DNA from 3 places in the Mesorhizobium sp. M0058 genome. Region 2 is predicted to be linked to each of the others. Evidence: predicted binding sites of a transcription regulator. Region 2 holds the regulator's gene; each other region holds the start of a gene.

Region 1 (5,829 bases), on a different contig from region 2:
CGAGAGCAGGCCGAGGCCGCGCACCAGCGTCTTGCGGAACCTGGTCTCCTCGAGCTTCAGCGTCTCGGTAATCAGCTGTTCGCCGCGCAGCAGTTCGGGATAGGCCTGGCCCATCTCACGCACTAGCGCCGGCACCAGCTTCCACATCAACGGCTCCTTGGCGCCGAGCAACTGCGCATGGCGCATGGCGCGGCGCATGATGCGGCGCAGCACATAGCCGCGGCCTTCGTTCGACGGCAGCACGCCGTCGGCAACCAGGAAGGAGGACGAGCGCAGATGATCGGCAATGACGCGGAAGGAGGCGACCGTCTCCTTGTCCGGGCCCTGCCCGAGCGCTGACGAGGCCGCATCGATCAGATGACGGAACAGGTCGGTCTCGAAGACGCTCTCCACCCCTTGCAGGATGGAGGCCATGCGCTCCAGGCCCATGCCGGTGTCGATCGACGGCCGCGGCAGGTCGATGCGCTCATCCTTGGTGACCTGCTCATATTGCATGAACACCAGGTTCCAGAATTCAAGGAAGCGGTCGCCATCCTCCTCCGGGCTGCCGGGAGGGCCGCCCCAGATGTGCTCGCCACGGTCGATGAAGATTTCCGAGCACGGCCCGCACGGTCCGGTGTCGCCCATAGCCCAGAAATTGTCGGAGGTCGGGATGCGGATGATGCGGTCATCGGAGAAACCGGCGATCTTCTTCCAGAAGCCGGCCGCCTCGTCATCGGTGTGATAGACGGTGACCAGCAGCTTGTCCTTGTTCAGCCCGAACTCCTTGGTGATCAGGTTCCAGGCCAGTTCGATGGCGCGCTCCTTGAAATAGTCGCCGAAGGAGAAATTGCCGAGCATTTCGAAGAAGGTCAGATGGCGCGCGGTGTAGCCGACATTGTCGAGGTCGTTGTGCTTGCCGCCGGCGCGCACGCTTTTCTGCGCGGTGGTGGCGCGCGAATAGGACCGCTTCTCCAGGCCGGTGAAGACGTTCTTGAACTGCACCATGCCGGCATTGGTGAACATCAGCGTCGGGTCGTTGCGCGGCACCAGCGGGCTCGAGGCCACGACCTCGTGGCCCTCCTTGCGGAAATAGTCGAGGAATGTCGACCGGATCTCGTTCACGCCACTCATGACTGCTGCCTTTTCGCGAAAACCGCCGGCACGGCCGGCGGACACTGGTCTCTGCTTTTTAGAAGATTGACTTGGCCTTTTAGCGGGCACGCCCCACCCTGTCCAGAAACACGGAATTGGCCAATCCGGCAACTGCCAAGCCGGCTTCACGCTGCCCAAAAACGAAAACCGCCGGCGCGAAGGCCGGCGGTTTGAAACGCAATACTAAAGAACTCGGTTACTTAAGCATCGGGTAATAGACCGGATTTATGGCCGAACTCTGGCCGTACCCTACATGGCACCGGATTCTTCCTCGAAGCCGTCGTCGCTTTCGCCGCGCTCGGGGCCGCCATTCTCGAGAAACTTCTCGGCAATCAGCCCGGCATTCTGCCGCAGTGCCAGTTCGATCTCGCGCGCCGTGTCGGGATTGTCGCGCAGGAACAGTTTGGCGTTTTCACGACCTTGGCCGAGACGCTGCGAATTGTAGGAGAACCACGCGCCCGACTTCTCGACCACGCCGGCCTTGACGCCGAGGTCGACCAGCTCGCCGGTCTTGGACACGCCCTCGCCATACATGATGTCGAACTCGACCACCTTGAAGGGCGGCGCCAGCTTGTTCTTGACGACCTTGACGCGGGTCTGGTTGCCGACGACCTCGTCGCGGTCCTTGACCGAGCCGATGCGGCGGATGTCGAGGCGCACCGAAGCGTAGAATTTCAGCGCGTTGCCGCCGGTCGTGGTTTCCGGCGAACCGAACATGACGCCGATCTTCATGCGGATCTGGTTGATGAAGATGACCATGGTGTTGGAGCGCGAGATCGAGGCGGTCAGCTTGCGCAGCGCCTGGCTCATCAGACGAGCCTGGAGACCGGGCAGCGAATCGCCCATCTCGCCCTCGATTTCAGCGCGCGGCGTCAGGGCGGCCACCGAATCGACCACCAGAACGTCGATGGCGCCGGAACGCACCAGCGTGTCGCAAATTTCCAGCGCCTGCTCGCCGGTGTCGGGCTGCGAGATCAGCAGGTTTTCGAGGTCCACGCCGAGCTTGCGGGCATAGACCGGGTCGAGCGCATGCTCGGCATCGACGAAGGCGCAGATACCGCCCTTCTTCTGGGCTTCGGCAACTGTGTGCAGCGCCAGTGTCGTCTTGCCCGAGCTTTCCGGCCCGTAGATCTCGACAATGCGGCCGCGCGGCAGGCCACCGACGCCAAGCGCGATGTCGAGGCCAAGCGATCCGGTCGGCACGGTTTCAATCTCGACGACCTGCTCGTTGGCGCCCAGCCGCATGATCGAGCCCTTGCCGAAGGCGCGCTCGATTTGCGACAGCGCCGCGTCCAGAGCCTTTGATTTGTCCACCGCTTTGTCCTCTACAAGCCGCAAAGTATTCTGAGCCATGATACATCACCCCTTGGTCGTCAATGAAGGCCGGACAATCCGTAATCCCTGCCCTATTTGTACCTTTTTTGTTCTCGTTTGGCAAGAGGGGTCAAATATCTGAAAAGCAATCTTTATCCGGATTTGTTCTTTTTTTGTCTCATGGTTTCGTTTCCGGATGTATCCACCATTGGGCCAGGCGCTCCGGCGGTTTGGCTCCGCCCGAATCGCTGGCTTGCTTGCGAAGCTCCGTCGCACAGCCTAGCGCTTGTCTGGTTCGAATAACAAAGGTCATATCGCCTACATGGTGAAATCAGCAAAAATACTGGCGGTGGGCGGCGCCCATATCGACCGGCGCGGTCAGGTGTCCGGTGCTTACGTGCCGGCGGCGTCCAACCCCGGCACGATGCGCGAGGATGTCGGCGGCGGCGTCTTCAACGCGCTGCGCAGCCTCGTGCGGCGCGGCGTCTCGGCCTCGCTTTTGTCGGTGCGCGGCGGCGATGCCTCGGCCGAGACGGTTGCGCGCGCCATCACTGAGGCCGGCATTGCCGATCTGTCGGCGGTGTTCCTCGACCGCACCACGCCGAGCTACACGGCGCTGATCGATCGCGACGGCGAGCTGATCACCGGCTTTGCCGATATGGCGCTCTACGATTTGGCGTTCCCCAAGCAGATCCGCCGCTCCAAGGTGCGCGAGGTGGTCGCCGAGGTCGATGCGGTGCTCTGCGACGCCAATCTGCCATCAACGGCGCTGGAGCGGCTGGTGGGGGTCGCCGCCGGCAAGCCGGTGTTCGCCATCGCCATTTCGCCGGCCAAGGTGGTGCGGCTGATACCGGTGCTGAAGGAACTCGCGCAGGTCTTCATGAACCGGCGCGAGGCCATGGTGCTGGCCGGCGTCGATGCCAATGCCACCGAGCGCGAGACCGTCGACGGACTGCGCTGCAGCGGCCTCACCAGTGGCGTGGTGACGGCGGGCGACGGCCTGGTGCTGGGATTCGACGAAGCCGGCGCCTTCTCTATCCTGCCGCCGGCGCCGAGAAAAGTCGCCGACGTCACCGGCGCCGGCGACGCGCTGGCCGGCGCCACCATCGCTGCCCTGCTGCGCGGCCTGGCATTGCGCCAGGCCCTCCGCGAAGGCGTTGCCGCGGCGACGCTCGCCATCGAAAGTTCGGATGCCGTGCCGGCCTTCACCGCCGCGACCTTCACCGAGGCACTGGCTCTTGTACCCGACGCACAGGAAATGGCATGAGGGCGGCCAATTGCCATTGCCGGAGCGCGACGTCCAAGCGGACGCGCGGATCTCCGGATCGGAGACCATCATGACACCGCAAAGCGCCCGCCCCTTCATCGACATCCACGCGCCCGTGGCCGAGGCGCTCGCCGCTGGCCGCCCCGTCGTGGCGCTGGAAAGCACCATCATCACCCATGGCATGCCTTACCCCGACAATGGCGCCATGGCCGCCAATGTCGAAAAGATCATCCTGGACAATGGCGCGGTGCCGGCGACGATCGCCGTGGTTGCCGGCCGCATCAAGATCGGGCTGTCCGACGGCGAGCGCGAGTCGCTGGCGATGACCGGCGACGCCATGAAGCTGTCGCGCGCCGATCTCGGCTTTGCGGTGGCGCAAGGCCGCACCGGCGGCACCACGGTCGCCGCCACCATGATCGCGGCCGACATGGTCGGGATCAAGGTGTTCGCCACCGGCGGCATTGGCGGCGTCCACAAGGGCGCGGAAAAGAGCTTCGACATCTCGGCCGATCTCGACGAGTTGGCGCGCACGCCGGTCATCGTCGTCTCGGCCGGCGCCAAGGCGATCCTCGACATCGAAAAGACGCTGGAAGTGCTGGAGACGCGCGGCGTGCCGGTGATTGGCCATGGCTGCGAGACGATGCCGGCCTTCTGGTCGCGGCATTCCCCGTTCCGCGCGCCGCTGACCCTGCACAGACCGGAAGAGATCGCGCATTTCTACAAGACCAGGGCGGCACTTGGCCTGGTCGGCGGCATGCTGATCGCCAACCCGGTGCCGCAGGACGATGAAATCCCGGCCGACGAGATGGCCGGCTATATCGAGGCCGCGCAGAAGGCGGCCGAGGCGCAGAATGTGACCGGTAAGGCGGTGACGCCGTTCCTGCTGGGCAAAATCCTCGACCTGACCGGCGGCCGGAGCTTGAAGACCAACATCGCGCTGGTCGAGAACAATGCGCGGTTGGCGGCGAGGATTGCGAAGGCGCTGTAGGATCGCCTACGTCGGCGGGACAGCACCCCCCTCTGGCCTGCCGGCCATCTCCCCCGCAAGGAGGGAGATTAACAGCTTAGCCGCAGGCTCCCATTTTCAACGTTGGTGATTGGCGAAGGCCAATGTGACAACTGATCTCCCCCCTTGCGGGGGAGATGTCCGGCAGGACAGAGGGGGTGGGAAGAAACGCGGCGGTCCCGGTTCACTTCCCCGCCCGCCGCCCCGCCTCATACGCCCGGCGCGCCCACACCCTCATCTCGTCAGGATCATCAAACGCGTCGTCGGGAATGCTCCAGTACGGCATCGCGACCAGCTTGCCGTGGCGGGTGCCGGTATAGGTCCATTGCTTGCAGCCGGCGGCTTCGAAGTCGGGCGCGCTTTGCTCGTCAGCCTTGAGCAGCAATTCGCCGCGCAGCACGATAGCGACGATGACGCCGTCGAAATAGATACCCTTGCCGCCGAACAGTTTTCGGATACTGACCGGGCCGAGGCCTTCGAACAGTTCTTCGATGCGTTCATTGTCCATGCCGCAATCATGTCACCGGGCTTGCCACGGCTGCAACCAAAAACCATGCTGGCAAGTTGAGAGCCATCCGTCGGAGTTTTGTCATGCCGCTGCTGCTCAAGGGATCCTGCCGCTGCGATGCCGTCCATTTCGAGGTGGAGAGCAACACGCCGGTGCCGTTCATGCTGTGCTACTGCTCGATCTGCCGCAAGCAGCAGGGCGGCGGGGGCTTCGCCATCAATCTCGGCGCCGATTACAAGACGCTGAAAATCAAGGGCAAGCGCAATCTCGGCGTCTACCAGGCCGAGATCGCGGACGACGAGCATCCAAACTGCGAGATTTCGACCGGCGAGCGCAATTTCTGCAAGAAGTGCGGTTCGGCGCTCTGGCTCTACGATCCGACCTGGCCGGAACTGGTGCACCCCTTCGCCTCGGCAATCGACAGCGAGTTGCCGAAGCCGCCGGAGAAGGTGCATCTGATGTTGAAATACAAGGCGAGTTGGGTCGAGCCGGTGATCGGCAAAAAGGACAAGGTCTTCGACGTCTATCCCGAGGAATCGATCGCCGACTGGCACAAGCGGACGAAGATGTGGGTGAAGTAAGCAGGGAGGCGCGGAGCGC
Region 2 (5,829 bases):
GGTCTTCACCGCGAAGCGGGCGTCCTGCCAGGCGCCGGTGCGCAAAATATCCTCCAGCGCTTCGACCGCCTGCCAGACATCGCCATAACCGACATAGAGCGGCGTGAAGCCGAAACGGATGGTCGACGGCGCCCGAAAATCGCCGATCACGCCGCGCTCGATCAGCGCCCGCATCACCTGGTAGCCATGCGGGTGGAGGAACGACACCTGGCTGCCGCGCTGGCTGCCGTCGCGCGGGCTTTCGAGTTCAAGGCCGTAGGCGCCGCATCTGGCTTCGACGAGCTGGATAAACAGGTCGGTCAGTGCGATGCTTTTTCTGCGCACCGCCGCCATGTCGACGTCGTTCCAGATATCGAGCGCGCCCTTGAGCGCCCGCATCGACAGCACCGGCTGCGTTCCGCACAGGAAGCGGCGGATGCCGCTGCCGACGGCAAAGCCCTGCTCGAAGGCAAAGGGCCGCGCATGGCCCCACCAGCCGCTGAGCGGCTGCCTGATATCACCATGGTGGCGCTCGGCCGCGTAGATGAAGGCCGGCGAGCCCGGGCCGCCATTGAGGTATTTGTAGGTGCAGCCGACAGCGAAATCGGCATTGGCACGGTCGAGTTCGACCGGCAAGGCGCCGGCGGTGTGGCAGAGATCCCAGATGATCAGCGCGCCGGCGTCATGTGCCTTGCGCGTCAGCGCCGGCATGTCGCGCAACTGGCCGGATTTGTAGTTGACGTGGTTGACCAGGATGACGGCAACGCTGTCGTCGATCAGCTCCTCGATTGCGGCCGCGTCGACGCCCTCCAGCCGCAGCCGCGTTCTCGGCCGGGTGGAGGCGACGCCTTCGGCCATGTAGAGGTCGGTCGGGAAACTGTCGCCCTCGGCAACGATGACCGACCGATCCGGCCGCATGCCGAGCGCTGCGTGCAGCAGCTTGTAGATGTTGATCGAGGTTGTGTCGCAGACCACCGTCTGCCCGTCAGCCGCGCCGATCAGTCGTCCGAGCTGATCTCCCAGTTCCACTGGCATGTTGAACCAGCCAGCCGTGTTCCAGGCGCGAATGAGGTCGTGCGCCCATTCCTGCGTGGCGGCCTGCTGCAATTCGCTGAAGACGGCTGGTGACGCGGCACCCAGGGAATTGCCGTCGAGATAAATCACGCCTTGCGGCAAGACAAAGCGTTCGCGCATGGAGCGCAGCGGATCGGCGGCATCCATTGCTTCGATTGCAGCGAGATCGGGTGTCATCATGATTCGGCGCCCCTCCATGGACAAACGCGCGCGGCGGAGCCTGCCCGCCCAAACATGCCGGCGATCTTGAGGGGTCGCCCTTGAACTGTCAAACATTATATATAATTCACCCATTGAAAGGCTTTGATATATAATGCTCAGCCGAGCGTTTATGTCTGATGGATCACGATGCTGGATGACGAGCAGACCTCGAAGACGGAAGTGGCCTATCGCCTGCTCAGGCGCGATATTCTTGCGACCCGGCTGGCGCCTGCCGCGCCGTTGAAGCTGAGCACGCTGCGCAACACCTACGGCATCGGCTGGACGCCGTTGCGCGAGGCGCTGTCGCGGCTGGAGGCGGAACGGCTTGTGACCGCCATCAGCAACCGCGGGTTTGCGGTCGCTCCCGCCTCTCGGGCGGAGCTCGAGGATTTGGCGCGTGCGCGGCTGGTGGTCGAACTGCCCCTGCTGGTGGAATCGATCGAGAAGGGCGACCGTGAGTGGGAAGACGCGGTCGTTGCCGCCCACTATCGTCTCTCACGGTGCGGGTCTGTTCTCGACGATCCATCGGATGATGCGGTCGACGCGTGGTACGAAAAACACGATGCCTTCCATGCGGCGCTGCTCAGTGCCGCGACATCCAGCTGGCTGCTGCGCTTCAATGCGACGATTTCCGACCAATTGCATCGCCATCACCGCTTTCTGGGTCTGGTCCCGACGCTGCGCGCCGCCGCCGGCCGCACGGATGGACACCGGAAGGCCGTGGCGGCCCTGCGCGACGCCGTGGCGATCGAACACCATACCGCCCTGATGGAAGCGGCCCTCGATCGCGACGTCGAACGTGCGAAAACTCTGATGACCGCTCACATCGGCTACACGCTGCAGGTCTATGCCCAGAGCGAACCCGGCGCGGATGCTGCGCAGCCCCGTCCGAAAAGGAAGCGGCGGTCGTAGCCGACGCGCAGGGCACTTTGGCTTCGTTTCACCCGTTGCCGGCAAATGGGCGCAGGCGGCGCCCGCAGCGCCGAACGTTACGCTGAACAAAACGTCAACACATTCATTAAACTTTAAAAGGTTGCGGAACACAACTGGAACAGATAGTGTTTGTTCTGGGTTTGTTTTTTCTGATTCTGATTTCAGAACCCTTGGGGGCCGCGATGCTGACGCGCAAACAACATGAGCTTCTGATGTTCATCCATGAACGCCTGAAGGAGAGCGGAATCCCGCCGTCCTTCGACGAGATGAAGGAAGCGCTCGACCTCGCCTCCAAGTCCGGCATCCACCGCCTGATCACGGCGCTTGAGGAGCGCGGTTTCATTCGCCGGCTGCCGAACCGGGCGCGCGCGCTGGAAGTGCTGCGGCTGCCCGACTCGATCGCACCAGGCCTCAATGCGGCGAGGAAGTTTTCGCCGAGCGTGATTCAGGGCAGTCTTGGTCAAACCGGCCAAGGGCAAGGCGGCCAAGGACAAGGCGCGATGGGCCAAGGCGGTCTCGGCCGCCAGATCAAGCCGGGCTCGCCGTCGCGTTCGATGTCGGCCGGCAATGACGATGCCGTTTCCGCGATTTCAATCCCGGTTATGGGACGCATCGCCGCCGGCGTGCCGATCGACGCCATCCAGCATCAGACCCATTCGATCTCGGTGCCGCCCGATATGATCATGGGCGGCGAACACTACGCGCTCGAGGTCAAGGGCGATTCGATGATCGAGGCCGGCATTTTCGATGGCGACACGGTCATCATCCGCAATGCCGACACAGCCAGCCCCGGCGAGATCGTGGTGGCGTTGGTCGACGATGAGGAAGCGACCCTGAAACGCTTCCGCCGCAAGGGCGCCTCGATCGCCCTGGAAGCCGCCAACCCGGCCTACGAGACCCGCATTTTTGGACCGGACAGGGTGAAGGTGCAGGGCAAGCTTGTCGGATTGATCCGGCGCTACTGAGCCGGCTTGGGTTTGTACTTTTCACGCTGGTTGTAAGGCGGCAGGCCGCGCGCTTCGCGGGAGAAGCGGCGTTGCTCGTGCCAGGGGCGATACGGCTTGTCGACGGCGAAGCGGATGGTTGGCGCTGCAGCTGCCGATTGCGGATCGAAGAAGACGGCGGCGCTGCCGTCGCGGGCCAGCTGTTTCTTCGTCACGACCAGCACCAGCGGGTCGCGGCACGGATTGTAGGCGGTGGCGTCATCGATGACGATCAGGCTCGCGAAGGCACAGGCCGGCCGCGCCGTCTTGCGGTCTTTCGCAAGCGCCACAATGGCTCCGGAAGGGTGCCGGGCGATACAGAGATCGCCGGTGCAATAGAAGGGCGAGCCGGGCGGCAGATCGAGCGGATCGAGATCGAACCGCGTATCTGTTGCCTCGAAAATCTCAGGTGGGATAATGGTTTCGGCCCGCAGCGCCCGTTTCCAATTGTCCGTGGTGAATTCGTTGGAGCGTTCGCGGTTGAGGGCGAGTTCGCCGCCACCGATCGGCATGGCCACCAGATGCGCATCCTCGGATATGAGCACGTCGGGCGTAAGCACCTGCGGCACCGTCAACAGGCCGGCCAGCGCGAAAGGCACGGCCGCCAACCTGAGCCAGGTGGTGGCCATGGTGGCGATGACGAGGGCGACCGCCACCAACAGCACCGAGCGGATGGAGATCAGCCCGACGGCGTCGACCGGCGAGCGCTCGGAAATCCAGGCCGATATAGCGATCATCGCCATCAGACCCTTGCCCATCACATAGAGGAACGGCCCGTCGGCGCCGAACGGCATCGCCAGTGCGCTGAGCACGGCAAAAGGCATGACGATCAACGAAACAATCGGCATCACGGCCAGATTGGCGATCAGGCTGAGCGGCGACACACGCTGAAAATGCCAGATGGCGAACAGCAAGGTTGCACTGCCGGCGATGATCGAGGTCATGGCGAGGCTGCCCATGGCCAGCGCGAATTTTCGCGACAGGAAGCCGACGAAGGAGCGCTTTGCCGGCGGCGTTCTCACCTTGTCGGCGCGGTAATCGGCCCAGCCGGCATAGGCGCCGACAAGGGCGGCGGTGGCAGCAAACGACATCTGGAAGCTGGGACCGACCACCTCGTGCGGCGACACCAGGATGACGGCAATGGCGGAGATCGCCAGATTGCGCATGGTGAGTGCGGCGCGATCAAACAGCACGGCGACAAGCATGACCGCCAGCATGATGAAGCTGCGCTCGGCGGCAACCACGACGCCTGAAATGACGAGATAGGCGGCGATGGAGACGAGTGCTGCCACTGCTGCATATTTCTTGACTGGGCGGCGCGAAGAGAAATCGGGAAACAGCGCAAAGGCGCCACGCAGCAACACCATGATGGTGCCGGCAACCAGCGCCATGTGCAGGCCGGAGATGGAGATGATGTGGTAGATGCCGGTGCGCCGCATCGCTTCGTTGACCTCGTCCGGGATGCCGGCGCGCACCCCGACAATCAACGCCGCGGCAATCTCGCCTTCGGCGCCGCCGATTTTGCCCCTGATATGGTCGGCAATGTTTTCGCGCGCGTTCTCGATTGCCGAGGAGAGCCGCGCGGTCAGCGGCGGCGGTCCCTGCGTAGCAATGGTTTTCGGATTGCCGAGAAAGAAGCCGCTGCCGCCGATACCGGTGAAATAGCTGTCGAAGGAGAAATCGTAGCTCTCCGGCCGCACCGGACCGGTCGGCGGCAACAGCCTGGCATAGCCGGTGATCAGGGAGCCGGCGGTCATATCGGCGGGAACGGTCCGCGCCGAGAGCCTGACCCGCTCCGGGGCGTAGCGCAGCTCGGGGTAAGCGGTCGAAACCACATCGAGCGTCAGCCTGATGCGGCCGCTTTCCATCTGTTCGAGACTGACGACGCGGCCGGTCAGCCGTGTCTGAATCTCGGAGCCGAGCATCTGCGTTCCGGCGCGCCAAGTCTCGACTTTGGCGGCGACGACGCCGAGCGCGCACAGCATCGCGGCCATGCAGAACAGATGCGTCCTCGGCCGCGATCGCGTGGCGAGGGCGCAACATGTCGCCAGCACCACAATGGCGATTGGCTGCGCAAAGCCGGGCTCGCCGGCCAGCGAGAAATAAATGATGACGCCGGCCGCCAGGAAAACCGGCACCAGCAGGAAGGCGACGCCCCGGTCGAGCTCCGTGTTGGCGGCCACGGCAAGGCTGCGGCGGAGCGCGGGCCATGACGGACGGCGAAGCCGTCTGCGCAGACGGGCGATAGATCCGGGCGCTGTGACTTGCGCCGGCAACGCGTGACCGGGCAGCGCAGGCGCGACGCCGGGATGCGGCTCAGGCAGCGCGAGGGGCAGCGGCTCGGCATAGGGACTATCGGCAAACAGCGAGCGTTCGCTGACGCTTGCCTCGGCGCCTTCGCCTTCCTTCGTGCCCCGGCCACGTCCAGCCATCGGGTCTGCCCCTTGCGCCCCAGACCCCTATGCTACATGAACGCGCAAAGCGCGAAAGTCCGCGTGATCACGTCCACCGCGCCGGAATCGACCATCACCTGGCAAGGACGCTCAATCCTCAATCATATCCTGGCCCTCCGCTCTCACGCGAGCAAGCCCATCGTGCATTGCCTTCAATTGTTCCGGTGTATGACCCTGCCATTCACCGAGTTCACCCTGGATGAGCA
Region 3 (5,829 bases), on a different contig from region 2:
TGCCGGCGAGATCTTCCTGATCGCCAGGTTGTTCGCCGACGAAGACCACTTTGGCGTCATCCGGCCCCTCGCCGAACACGGTCTGTGTCGCGTCGCGCCAGAGCGGGCAGCGACGACAACCCTTTGCAGCCTCGCGCAAATCGGAAATCGTCTTGGCATCGTCTTCATCCGGCGCCTCGGCCGGCTCGGGCTTCGGCCAATGTCTTGCCTGCAGCTTGGCGTGGTGCGGCGCCGGCGTTGTCGGCAGTCTGGCAATCATATCCCTGGCGGCCTCGTCCGCTCCTGCGATCAGATCTGGAATGAGCGAGGCCTCGGGAAGGTTCCGCCAATATTTCTTCGGCATCTCCTTCTGCATCGCCTTCACCTTGAGCCGCGCCGGGTTGAAGATGTTTTCGAAATAGGTCCGCCACAACGCCTCGGTGTCGTCCTGATCGGGTGCATCGCCCTTGGCCGCACCCGGCCCGATCGCCAGCCTTTCGCCGTTCCAGTCGGCGGAGGCATAGGGCGTCAGAATGGTCCAGCGCATGCCGGTGAACCGCCGGACGAAGAAATCCGCGTTGCGCTCGACAATGAAATGCTCCGGCTCGAACCAGGCGACGTAGCGCTCGTTCTCGCCGTCGCCGATCTTCCGGAAGCGTACGAAGGCATGCATCTTATGGCTGTCGCGCCGCACCGCCTTTTCCATGGCTTCGAGCCGCCTGGTGTCGGGATCGGATGCGATCGCCAGCAGTTTCGGCTCGGTGCGCAGGCGCCAAAGCATCCAGTAGAGAAAGGCAAACCGGCCGGGGTCGGAGTGGCAGAAGGCGGTTTCGGCATGGGCGATGAACTCGCGCGGGACGGTAAGCTGCGCGTCCTCTGGCACCGCCGGCAAGGCATCTTGAGGATCATTGGCGTCGGACCCGACACCCCAACTAATATCCTCAGGCCGGACCTCATTCAGCGCCAGACGCCGTGCCGCATCGCGCCAACCGGCGAAATCGGTCTGGCTCGCTAGCCGGACAGTGTATCGGGCAAGGTCGAGCTGAGCCGGCTGCATGGTCAAAACAGCGACAGTTGTTCGCAGGACTTTACGATCGTGTCGCGCAGGCCTGTCTTGTCGGTGAGTCCGCCCGGCGACCAGCCTTCGGCGATGATGAAGGGCCTCAGCTTGGCGATCGAATGGCAGATCCGTCCGACATCTTCCAGCCGCATGCGTCGGTGGCGGCGGGTTTCAAGGATCTTCGCCACCACCTTGGTGCCCAGACCCGGAACCCGCAGCAGCGCTTCGCGGTCGGCGCGGTTGATGTCGACGGGAAACCTCGCCCGATTGCGCAAAGCCCAGGCGAGCTTGGGGTCAATGGCGAGATCGAGCATGCCGTCGCTGCTGCCGGCGAGGATTTCCGGCTGCGAAAAGCCGTAGAAACGCATCAGCCAGTCGGCCTGATAGAGCCGGTGCTCGCGCATCAGCGGCGGTTTTTGCAGCGGCAGCGACGATGACGAATCCGGGATCGGGCTGAAGGCGGAATAATAGACGCGCCGCAGGTGATAGCTGCCATAGAGCCGCGCGCTGGTGTGCAAAATGCCGTCGTCGGATGTTTTGTCGGCGCCGACAATCATCTGCGTCGACTGACCTCCGGGCGCAAAGCGTTCGCGCTTCTTGGTCCTCAGCGTCGGCTCGGCTTTTTCCTCCATCTTCCGGCGCAGGTTCGCCATGGAAAGCCGGATCGTTTCCGGCTTCTTCTCCGGCGCCAGTTTCTTGACGCCCTCATCGGTCGGCAGTTCGACGTTGATAGACAGCCGATCGGCGTAGAGCCCGGCCTGCTCGACCAGTTCGGCCGAGCTTTCCGGAATGGTCTTCAGATGAATATAGCCGGAGAATTTTTCGTCCAGCCGCAGCCGCCGCGCCACTTCCACCATTTCGGCCATGGTCTCGTCGGGCGAACGGATGACGCCGGAGGACAGGAACAGGCCTTCGATGTAGTTGCGCCGATAAAAGTCCATGGTCAGCTGCACCACCTCGTCGATGCTAAAGCGGGCGCGGCGCACATTCGATGACGAGCGGTTGATGCAGTAGCTGCAATCGTAAATGCAGAAATTGGTGAGCAGGATTTTCAGGAGCGAAATGCAGCGGCCATCCGGCGCGTAGGAATGGCAGATGCCCATGCCTTCTGTGGAGCCGATACCGCCGGATTGGAGCGAATCCTTCTTCGCCGAGCCGGACGAAGCACAGGAGGCGTCGTATTTGGCGGCGTCAGACAGGATTGCCAGCTTTTCACGGACGGTGGGCGCGCTCATCTGTTCATGATATGTTCTTGAAGGCTGCAGCGCCACCTCATTTGATGCAGGCGGCGAAAAAGTGATCGCCGCCCGCCGTCAGGGCAATCAGAGACCGTTTCGAAATTCGCTCTGGCGAGTCATATGGTGGTGGTTTCGAGAACCGAAGCGCAGCGGACATTTGGTCCGTGAGCATCGGAAGCGCAGAAACCACCATCGATGGCCGCCGGAGTAGAATTTCGAAACGGTCTCTCAGACCTCGTGCAGGTAGAGGTGGTAGTCCAGCTCGCTCACCGTACGCGCGACGCGCAGATACTCCGACTGCTTGATCGCCACGAAGGTGCGATGCAGATCCTCGCCAAGCGCCTCTTTCAGGAAGCTCGAGGCCCGCGCCGCCTCGATCGCGGCGCGCCAGTCGACCGGCATGGTCGTGCGCGTGACAGCGGCTTCATAGCCATTCCCAGTGGTTTCAGGGCCGGGGTCGAGGCCTTCGTCCAGACCCTTGATGATGCCGGCCAGCACCGTTGCCGCGATCAGGTAGGGATTGGCGTCGACGCCCGACGGCCGGTGCTCGATGCGCCGGTTCTTGGCGTCGCCGGCCGGCACGCGCAGCGCCACCGAACGGTTGTTGACGCCCCAGGTCGGCGCCACCGGCGCATAGGACTGCGAGACGAAGCGCCGCCAGGAATTGGCGTGCGGCGCAAACACCAGCATCGATTCGGCCATGGTCTGGATCAGCCCGCCGAGCCCCTGCAGCAGCGGCAGCGACCAGCTTTCGCCGCCGGCTTCGGCAAAAACGTTGCGGCCGTTCTTGTCCTGCAGCGAAACATGGAAATGCATGCCGGAGCCGGCATATTTTTCGATCGGCTTGGCCATGAAGCAGGCGGTAACACCATGGCGGCGCGCCTGCGCCCGCACCAGCCGCTTCAACATGACGAGGTCGTCGGCCGCCCGCATGACATCCTTGCGGTAATTCAGCGTCAGCTCGTACTGGCCGGGCGCGTATTCCGAAATCACCGTTTCGGCCGGAATGCCTTGCGCCTTAGCCGCGGCATAGATGTCGGAAAACAACGGCTCCATGCCGTGCAGATGGTCGACGGAATAGACTTCCGTCTTGGCCGAGCGGCGGCCGTCGAGCACGGCGTCCGCCGGTTTTACCTTGCCGTCGGCGTCACGCTCATTGGCAAGCAGGAAAAATTCGAGTTCGAAGGCGCCGGCGGGATAGAGGCCCTTGGCCGCCAAGATGTCGACCTGCCTGGCCAGCGCCAGCCGTGGGTCCGACGACATAGGCTGTCCCTCGAGATGGTACATCGCCATCAGCAACTGGCCGCGCGGCGGGTTCGTGCCGTAAAGCGGCACCAGCGTGCCGGGGATCGGCCATGCCCTGAGATCGCCGTCTCCAGTCGTCCAGATCAGCCCGGTTTCGTGCACATCCTCGCCGGTGATGTCGAGGCCGAGGATCGAGATCGGCATGTGGCGGCCGCCCTCGAAGATGCTTTTCAGCTCATGCCGGCGCACGATCTTGCCGCGGCCGACCCCGTTGGCGTCGGTCAAGACGATATCGAAGGCTTCGATTTCGGGATGGGCGTCGAGAAAGGCTTGCGCCTCGGCGGGCGTCGAGCCCGAAGGTGAAGTCATGATTAGTGTACTCGAGTTTGGCTTGGCAGCTTGTCTCATGCCGTCAGCCTTGCCGCAACCGTGGCGAAGGCGGTGATCAGCCGGTTGACCTGGGCGCCGGTGGTGGCCGGTGAGATCAGCATCATGTTGTGAAAGGGCGCGATCAGCACGCCCTGGTTGACCAGCGCGACATGGATAGCCGCCTCAAGCTCCGGCGCATGGGCAGTCTCGGCTTCGGCGCCGTTCCTGAGCGGGCCAGGGGCGCAGATGAACTCGACGCGGGCGCCGACGCGGGCGACATGCCAGGGCAGATTGTAGCGATCGATGACGCCGGTCAGCCCGGCATCGAGCCGCAGGGCGAGGCGATCCATCCGGGCATAATTCTCCTGCGTCATCACCTCTTCGAGCGTTGCGCGCATGGCTGCGAACTGCAGCGGGTTCGCCGACAGCGTCGTGCCCATGCCGGAATAGCCCGGCTCCTTGGTTCGATTGTAGTCGGCATAGCGCGAGGCGACCTCGTCGCTCATGCCCCACACGCTTGCCGGCACTCCGCCGGCGATCGGCTTGCCCAGCACGAACAGGTCGGGCTGCAGCCCGAATTTCCTGGTGTAGCCGCCGGGTCCAGTCGAAATCGTGTGCGTCTCGTCTATCAGAAGCAGCGTTCCGGCCGCGCGCGTCAGTTTGCGCAAGGCGTCGTGAAAACCCGGATCGGGCAGCACCATGCAGGAATTGGTCAGCACCGGCTCAGCAATGACGCAGGCGACATCCTTGTCCTTGAGCGCTGCTTGCAGCGCGGCGACATCGTTGAATTCAATGACCTTCGCCGTCTTGGTCAGGTCGCGAAACTCACCCGCCAGCCCCGGCCGATTCACGGGCTTGCCGTCGACCATCCGGACCATCGTCTCGTCGACCGAGCCGTGATAGCAGCCGTTGAAGACCAGTATCTTTTCGCGGCCGGTGACGGCGCGGGCGACGCGCAGCGCGAAGCGGTTGGCGTCGGTGGCGGTGGTGGCGATCTGCCAGAACGGCAGACCGAAACGCTGAGTGAGCAGCGGCCCGATGGCCAGCGCATCTTCCGAAGGCAGCATATAGGTCAGGCCGCGCCCGGCCTGGCGGCGGATGGCGCGCGCCACCGGCGGCGGCGAATGGCCGAACATCGAGCCGGTGTCACCGAGGCAGAAATCGTCCAGCCTGTTGCCGTCGATATCCGTGATGGCGGCGCCCTTGGCGCTTTCGACCAGGATCGGGAATGGCGTCGGCCAGTCGTTCATCCAGTGCATCGGCACACCGCCGAAGAAGCCTGGCAGGCCGTTACCGACCTTGGCCTGCGATTTCGGCCGCGCCTTGCGGAAGGTGTTCGCCTCGCTTGTCCGCAATGCAGCGATGCGGTCACGGCTGATACCGCCAATGGACGCCTTTGAACTGTTCGTGCTGTGCATGAAATCCCTCTCGGCCGGCACACTACCCAATTGGCGACGGCAACCGCAATTGGCCGTGTTGGTGCGCTGCATTGGGTCAGCAGCAAGTTCGGCAGACTTGACCTTCCGGCGCAGTCGGGCGCCAATGCGATCGGGTCTGTGGTTTGGGGAGAAAAATGCGGACGATCATCTGCGCTATTGCGCTACTCTTGTCGGCCGCTGCGGCTTCCGCATCGGGCGGCGTCTGGTGTTCCGTCGATGACAAAGCGGTGCAATTCGAGGTCGGCGCCGGGGTCACCAGAGGTATGGGCGGCCCGACCTTCAATTTTCGCGGCGATCTCGAGATACTTGGCCGGCCGGAAGGCGACAGTCTGCGCAAGACCGTCTTCGAGGATTCCGACCTCACCCAGTACTGGCTGGACGACAAGGAGTTGCGGCTGAACGTCTACCACGAGCATCAGCTCGGAGATAAATTCAACTCTGTCGAACTGACGATCCTGACCAAGACCAGTGACGAGGGCGTCTATGACGGCCGGTACAC

What was found. Region 2 encodes LexA, which represses DNA repair genes until DNA is damaged. Its sites were predicted from a motif close to TGTTCNNNNTGTGTTCNG; they were not measured.
Region 1: the regulator LexA is predicted to act here: its motif matches at 2,546-2,563, upstream of recA (recombinase RecA).
Region 3: the regulator LexA is predicted to act here: its motif matches at 2,276-2,293, upstream of NKJ75_RS19650 (putative DNA modification/repair radical SAM protein).

What each region holds. Positions count from the first base shown of each region.
Region 1 covers NZ_JAMYUQ010000010.1:116,964-122,792, reverse strand. The annotation lists gene alaS (alanine--tRNA ligase) at 1-1,113, opposite strand, end outside; gene recA (recombinase RecA) at 1,384-2,487, opposite strand; gene NKJ75_RS18665 (carbohydrate kinase family protein) at 2,771-3,715, shown strand; gene NKJ75_RS18660 (pseudouridine-5'-phosphate glycosidase) at 3,786-4,703, shown strand; gene NKJ75_RS18655 (TfoX/Sxy family protein) at 4,906-5,229, opposite strand; gene NKJ75_RS18650 (GFA family protein) at 5,313-5,810, shown strand.
Region 2 covers NZ_JAMYUQ010000009.1:229,458-235,286, forward strand. The annotation lists gene kynU (kynureninase) at 1-1,233, opposite strand, end outside; gene NKJ75_RS17690 (GntR family transcriptional regulator) at 1,402-2,166, shown strand; gene lexA (transcriptional repressor LexA) at 2,370-3,152, shown strand; gene NKJ75_RS17700 (ComEC/Rec2 family competence protein) at 3,146-5,602, opposite strand; gene arr (NAD(+)--rifampin ADP-ribosyltransferase) at 5,714-5,829, opposite strand, start outside.
Region 3 covers NZ_JAMYUQ010000011.1:9,637-15,465, forward strand. The annotation lists gene NKJ75_RS19645 (UdgX family uracil-DNA binding protein) at 1-1,036, opposite strand, end outside; gene NKJ75_RS19650 (putative DNA modification/repair radical SAM protein) at 1,039-2,274, opposite strand; gene NKJ75_RS19655 (glutamine synthetase family protein) at 2,506-3,891, opposite strand; gene NKJ75_RS19660 (aspartate aminotransferase family protein) at 3,927-5,309, opposite strand; gene NKJ75_RS19665 (hypothetical protein) at 5,465-5,829, shown strand, end outside.